Solidesulfovibrio fructosivorans JJ]: one gene and its partner. The protein of the gene in region 1 interacts with the protein of each later gene in a pairwise test. Links are inferred from orthologs where the notes say so. Each region holds a gene or a part of one and is shown on either strand. Other genes may lie near its edges. The genes, in order: priA and DESFRDRAFT_RS14855.

The links.
Region 2: the proteins of priA (region 1) and DESFRDRAFT_RS14855 interact in binary tests that used the Escherichia coli proteins (3 or more experiments, as listed by UniProt). The link is inferred for Solidesulfovibrio fructosivorans JJ] from one-to-one orthologs.

The regions. Positions count from the first base shown.
Region 1 is NZ_AECZ01000020.1:67,955-71,316, forward strand. Bases 195-3,248 are described here. They hold priA (replication restart helicase PriA), read right to left. Parts: upstream 2,896-3,248; coding sequence 493-2,895; downstream 195-492. Other genes in these bases: DESFRDRAFT_RS14150 (PAS domain S-box protein), read right to left, coding at 195-443; galU (UTP--glucose-1-phosphate uridylyltransferase GalU), read right to left, coding at 3,089-3,248. In the rest of the region: more of DESFRDRAFT_RS14150, read right to left, coding at 1-194; more of galU, read right to left, coding at 3,249-3,362.
Region 2 is NZ_AECZ01000023.1:9,064-12,213, forward strand. The notes cover bases 259-3,100. They hold DESFRDRAFT_RS14855 (single-stranded DNA-binding protein), read left to right. Parts: upstream 259-1,305; coding sequence 1,306-1,896; downstream 1,897-3,100. Other genes in these bases: DESFRDRAFT_RS14845 (hypothetical protein), read left to right, coding at 259-909; DESFRDRAFT_RS14850 (hypothetical protein), read left to right, coding at 912-1,259; DESFRDRAFT_RS14860 (tetratricopeptide repeat protein), read right to left, coding at 2,078-3,100. Outside these bases: more of DESFRDRAFT_RS14860, read right to left, coding at 3,101-3,150. UniProt on the Escherichia coli protein: Plays an important role in DNA replication, recombination and repair. Binds to ssDNA and to an array of partner proteins to recruit them to their sites of action during DNA metabolism. Acts as a sliding platform that migrates on DNA via reptation.

The DNA of each region.
Region 1 (3,362 bases):
GAATCCTCGTGCACGAACTTCAGAACGTCCTGGCCCACGATCGCTTCAGGGCTTGCCGCGCCGAAAAGCTTGGCGGCCTCCGGATTGGCGAAAACAAACCGGACCCCGTCGTGGATGAGTATGGCGTCGGGCGCGCTTTCCACCACCAGCCGATACTGTTCGCGGCTTTCGCGCAGTTCGTGTTCCTTACGCCGAAAGGCGGCCACATGGCGATACAGGAGGATGAAAAGCAGCAGCGAGGTGATGACGACAAACCCAAGCCCCTTGTAGGAGGAGACCCGCAGCAACAGGTCGGGATCGTCGCGGAACAGGGAAGAAACCAGTCGGTCGGACAAAAGGATCCAGAGGATACCGACCAGCAAATAGACCAGGGTGATCCGCGCGGGTTTGAGGCTGACCAGCCTTTCCGGGGCGTCCTCACCGTTTTGTCGCGTTATGCCCATCCGTCCGCCTTGTTGACGCGGAGTCGTTTCGAACCGCCCCCCGGGTCGTCTACAACATGTCCACAGGATCGAGATCCAGGGTGAAGCGCACCTTGGCCGCGCCGGCCAGGGCCTCCCGACCGGCGGCGAACACCCGGCGCACGCACTGCCAGTCCGGGGATTTGAGCAGGCAGTGAAACCGCCTGCGCCCGGCGACCAGGGCCAACGGCGCCGGGGCCGGCCCCAACACCCGCACTCCGAGCTTGGCCGCGACCTGGCGCATGGCCTCCCCCGCGGCGGCGACGGCGGTGAGGCCGGCCTCCCACTCCCGGGGAAAGCTTACGCGCGCAAGTCCCAGTCGTGTAAATGGAGGATAGCACAAGCGCTTGCGCCGGGAAAGCTCCAGTTCGAAAAAACCTTCAAAATCACCTTTTACCACAAATTGGAAAAAGGGATCGTCGGGCATGCGTGTCTGGATGAGCACACTTCCCGGCCGTTCTCCCCGGCCCGCCCGGCCGGCCAACTGGGTCAGCAGTTGGAAGGTCCGCTCCGAAGCCCGGTAATCGGGCAGATTGCGCCCGAGATCCGCGTCGGCCGCGATCACCAGGGTCACGTCCGGAAAATGATGTCCCTTGGAGAGCATCTGGGTGCCGACCAGCACCTTGGCCCGGCCCGAGGCGAAATCGGCCAGGATGGCCTCGGCCCGCTCGGGCCGCCGGGCGATGTCCTTGTCGAGGCGGGCCACTTCGGTCCCGGCCGGCAGAATGCCGGCCAACTGCTCCTCAAGCATCTCCGCGCCCACACCCATGGGCAGGAAACTCGCTCCGCCGCAGATCGGACACGGCGCGGGGTGGGGCCGGCTGTGGCCGCAATAATGGCAGACCAGCCGTTCCCGGTCCTTGTGGTAGGTGAGCGACAGATCGCAATGGGGGCAACGCACCGGGGTCTCGCAGTCGAGGCAGAAAAGAAGCGGCGCATAGCCACGGCGGTTGAGGAGAATCATGGCCTGGTCGCCATCGGCCACGGTCTCGGCCAAGGCGGCGGCGGCCCGGTCGGTCAACACGCCCACCCGGTCGCCGGTTTCGCGCTGCCCGGCCACGGAGGTGAGTTTTTGCGCCCCGCGCATGTCCACCAGTTCGATGGCCGGCATGCCGCCGCCGCCGATACGGGAGGGCAGGCGCACCATGGGCACATGGCCTTCCCGGGCGGCATGGAAGGTCTTGACGTCGGGCGTGGCCGAACCGAGCACAAGCAGGGCCCCGGCCCGACGCGCCCGGAAAAAGGCCACTTCCTTGGCCTGGTACGGCAGCCGGTCCTCCTGCTTGAACGCGCCGTCGTGCTCCTCGTCGAGGACGATCAGCCCGATGTCGCGAAGAGGCAAAAAAAGGGCCGAACGGGTGCCGACCACAAGCCGCGGCGCGTCGTCCCCGCCAGAGCGGCGAAAGGCGAATTCGCGCGCGGCCGGCGGCTGGTAGCCGTGGTAGAGCAAGGGCGGGCAGCCCGGAAAAGCCTTGGCGGCGGCCCGGTGGAGCCGGGCGGCCAAGGCCACTTCCGGAGCGAGCAGCAGCACCTGCCGCCCCCTCGCCAGGGCCTTGGCGGCAAGTTCCATATAAAGACGCGTCTTGCCGCTGCCGGTCACGCCGAAGACCAGCCGCGCCGCGCCGTCCGGGGCCTCGATCACCGGCCCCAGACTTTCCAGGGCGGCCGCCTGGGCGGTGGTCAGAGGCGGCATGGCGGCCAGGGACGTCTCCCCGCCCCGCTCCGCGAGAGGCCCGACCGCACACTCCGCCGCGCCGGCGCCGTCGTCGAGGCGCACCAGCCCGAGCCCCACCAGCCGGCGCAAGACGGTGAGCGTATCCGGGCCGCACTTTTTCTTGAGGTCGGAAAGCGGCATGGGGCCGACGTCGCACAGGGCATCGAGGACCGCTATCTGGCGGGCCGCGCCGGGACGCACCGGCCAGGGCGGATCGGCGGCAAGGGCGCACAACGGGTCGGCCGCTTCCTCGGACAGCCTACAGCCCATGGTCCCTTCCCGCCAAGCGGCGACCAGTCCGGCCCGGGCCGCCGGGGCAAGGCGGGAAAGCGCCTTGGCCGCGATGCGCCGGGGCAGGCCGGATTCGGTCACCTCGAAAACCACCTGGGAAGTGCGCATGCCCCGCGGCAACAGCGTTCCCAAAATGCGGCCGGGCTCGGCCATGTGCCGGCTGGCCAGATTTTTCACCAGTTCCAGATAGTCGGCGTCGCAGGCCGGACGGCGCTCCAGGGGCCACAGCGCCGGACGCAGGCGAACGCCTTCGGGCGGCGGCGTCCCGACCTCCCAGACCACGCCGGCCCGCAACATGCCGGCAACCGGCACAAGCAGGCACAACCCGACCGGAAAGTCCTCGGGGGTGAAACCGTCCGGCACGGTATAGGTCAGGATGGCATAGGGCGGGGCCGTCAGGGCGACGGCCAGCGAGGGGGCGGCGGTCATGGGACGCATACGAACCAGGGGAGAACCTTTCCCACGGGAAGGTTCTTGCCCCAGGCACCTTCTTCACAGACTTTTGAGGATAACAGAATGTGATTTCTATCCAGGCAACAAGACGGGCAACGATGGGACGGGAAAGCCCGAGAGGGGAGAACCCGGTTTCCTGGGTTTCCCCTCTCGTTCATCCTTTGGCGCTCTAATCGGCAAAGGGCAGAAGTTCGCGCAGGCGCGGCACCAAGGCCTCGCGCAGCGACTCGTCGTGCAGGGCGAAATAGATGTTGGCGGTGAGGTAATCCACCCAGTCGCCGGCGTCGAAGCGCTGGCCCTGGATCTTGACCGCCAGCAGGCGGTTGTTGCCGGCAAGGCCTTTGAGGCCGTCGGTGAGCTGGATTTCGCCGCCATGGCCCGGAGTCACCTTCTCCAGATGGTAGAAGATGTCCGGGAACAGCACGTACCGGCCGACGATGGCG
Region 2 (3,150 bases), on another replicon or contig:
TTGGACAGGGGACCGGAAGAGAAATGATGCCCGGCTATGGGGAGCGGGGCCTGGGCCGGCGGGGCTGTTCGGGGACGCGAAGGCGTATTCTTCGAATATGCGCCGCGCGCGGCCGACGACAGTGCCTCTTGGATCTCCTTGCCGGGAGGCCCCCCTCGGACCCCCTATGCATGGGAAATGGGTGTTGTTGCCAGGGGGCCAATGTAACACCATTCGAAATTCCAAGGTCGCGCCCGAGAAGGCCGACAGGGGAAGCGCGTGATAGACGTCAAAGCCTTACTGGAAAAGATAAAGGCCTCGCCTTACGAGGAAATCGTGGTCGCCGCGCCGCATACCGGCGTGGTCCGTTTCGCCGACATCGACGCCGGGACCCGGGTCGTGCCGACTTCCGGGAGCTACGGCGAAAAGCCGGGAACGCTTCTGGCCAAGCTTACCCGCGAACACAACGACAAGCCCATTTACGCCGAAGCCAAGGGCGTCATCGGCCAAGTGCGCCGGGAACTCGAGGGGACCTTCGTCGAGGCCGGCGCCGAGCTGGGCGTTATCCGCCATTACCTGTCCAAGGACGAGGTCATCGCTTCCATCCTACAGCAGGTGCTCTACCTTTTCCGCGCCCCGGAGCGGGCCAAGTATTATTTCATCCCCAGCGTGGACAAGAAGGTCAAGGCCTCGGGGCCGCGCTCGGTGACGGTCAAGGACGGCATGGAGCTTTTCATCGTTTCGCGTATGAAACGGGAAAAGCCGCTTACCTACGAAGGGCCGGAAGGCATCATCTACGCGGTGTATTTTCAGCACGACCTGAACGTGGACCAGGGCGCGCCCCTTGTGGGCGTGTGCCCCGAGTCCCAGACGAGCCTCATCCAGGACGTGGTCAACCGGGTGCGCACGGACTGGGAGGAAAGGGAGTAGCCATGGGAAAGTACCTGCAGATACGCGTCACGGCGACGACCTATGACGAGGTGGCGGCCGAGGACCGTTACAGCAGGCTGTACGCCCTGGCCTGGCCCGTGGCGGCGACGCCGCCCGTGGAGCACCGTGGCCTGCTGGAATTGACCCAGGCTTTGGACGACAGGGTGCGGCTGGGCGATCTGCCCGGGACCGACCGGCAGGCGCTTTTGCCCGGTGTGGAAAAGGCCATGGCCCTCAAGGCGTCCCTGGAAGCGGCCCTTGGCGACCGCGATCCCAAGAGCGCGGACAGCCTGAGCTACGCCCTGGAAGACGCCCTGGGCGAGCTGGAAAAGCTCGCTCCCAAACCGTAATCATTTTTTGAAAGACGCGCTTCGGCGCGGGCGCAGGAGGCAGTATATGGCCGGCAGCATCAACAAGGTCATCTTAGTCGGCCGGCTCGGGCAGGATCCCAAGCTGACCTATTTGCCCTCGGGCAGCCCGGTGGCCAACTTTTCCGTGGCCACGGACGAATCCTACAAGGACCGCGACGGCAACAAGGTCGAGCGCACCGAATGGCACCGGGTGGCCGTGTACGGCCGTTCGGCGGAGTTTTGCGGCAATTACCTTTCCAAGGGCCGGCTGGTCTATATCGAGGGGACGCTTCGCACCCGCAGCTGGGACGACCAGCAGGGCCAGAAGCGCTATACCACCGAGGTGGTGGTGACCGGGCCGGGACATACCGTCCAGGGTCTCGATTCGCGCGGCGGCATGGCGGCGGACGCGCCCATGGGCGAAGAGGGCTTCGGGTCCCAGCAGGGCGGCCGGCGCTCCTACCAGGGCGGGGGACAGCAGGGCGGCGGACAGCAGGGCGGCGGCTACGGCGGCCCGCGCGGCGGCGGTCAGCAGGGCGGTGGTCCGCGTGGCCAGCAGCCGCCGCGAGGGCAGGACGAGGATCTCGGCCCGGCCTTCCCGTCCGAAGCCTCGGGCATGGACGACGTGCCGTTCTAGCGGGCGCGGCGCGGGATTTTCAGCCCCATCGGGCGGGGACGTCCGCGCGGCAGATCTGCATTGACCGTGCGCCCGGCATGGGGCGTGCCGGCCGCCTTGAAGCGAAAGCTTTTGACGAGCCCGGTGGGGAACTTTTCGTACGGAAAAGTTCCCCACCGGGCTCGTTGCTTTTGAAAAACCTCTAGAAAAGCGCCTTGTCCTCGCTTTTGTCCACCTCGGGCGGCTCGGAGGCGACGTTGCGGGCGCTTTTGGGCGTGGAGGCGAACCCCGGGCCCCGGGCGCTCGGCGGCAGGAACTTGATGGAGGCAAGCAGCGCCTTTTCGGCCTTGGGATCGAAGACGGCCGGCGAGAAGTCGGCCACGCGCTGGCGCACGCGTTCGAGCTGCTCCGGCGTCAGCTGCCGCATAAGCGCCGCCTTGGCCTTGGCGGCCCGGATGAGCAGCGCGTCGCCGCCCGGATCGCGGCTGGCCAGGGTCAGCCAGAAAAGGGCGCTTTCGAAATCGCGCGGCACCACCCGCCCGTCGTAATAAAACGTCGCCAGCATGGCCTGGGCCTGGGGAAATCCCTGGCCGGCGGCCAATCTGTACCAGCGAAACGCCTCCCGGGGATCGGCCGTGGTGCCCCGGCCGGTCAGCTCCATGGTGGCCACGTTGCACCGCGCATGGGGATCGCCCTGGTCCGCCGCCTCGCGCATGAGGCCAAGCGCCTTGGCCTCGTCGGCCGGACCGCCTTTGCCCGTCAGGTACATGAGGCCGAGGTTGAACTGGGCCCGCGAATCGCCGGCCTTGGCCGCCATTTCGTACCATTTGCGGGCGGCGGTGAAATCCGGCGGTCCGGCCAGACCCTTGGAGAGCAGCGACCCCAGGGCGAATCCGGCCTCGGCATCGCCGGCGCCCGCCGCCTCGCGGTAGAAATCCATGGCCTTGGCCAGGTTGGCGGCGCTGGGGAACTCCTCCTCGGACAGGGCGGCCAGAAGCGTCTTGGCCTCGGGCAGGCCCGCCGCCGCCGCCAGCCGGCACCAGCGGAAGGCCTCGGCCGGATTGCCGGCCACGCCCTCCTGGGCCAGATGGAGCAGGGCCATGGCGTACATGGCCTCGGCATCGCCGGCCCAGGCCGCCTGGGACAAAAGCCGCGTGCCCGTGGCCGCGTCCCCGGGCAGCCGGCCGCGCAGCATGCCGAGCCCGAGCAGCGTGGCCGCGCCGGCGTCGCCGGCTTTCGCCGCCTTGTCGCAAAATTTCACGGCCCGCCCGGCGT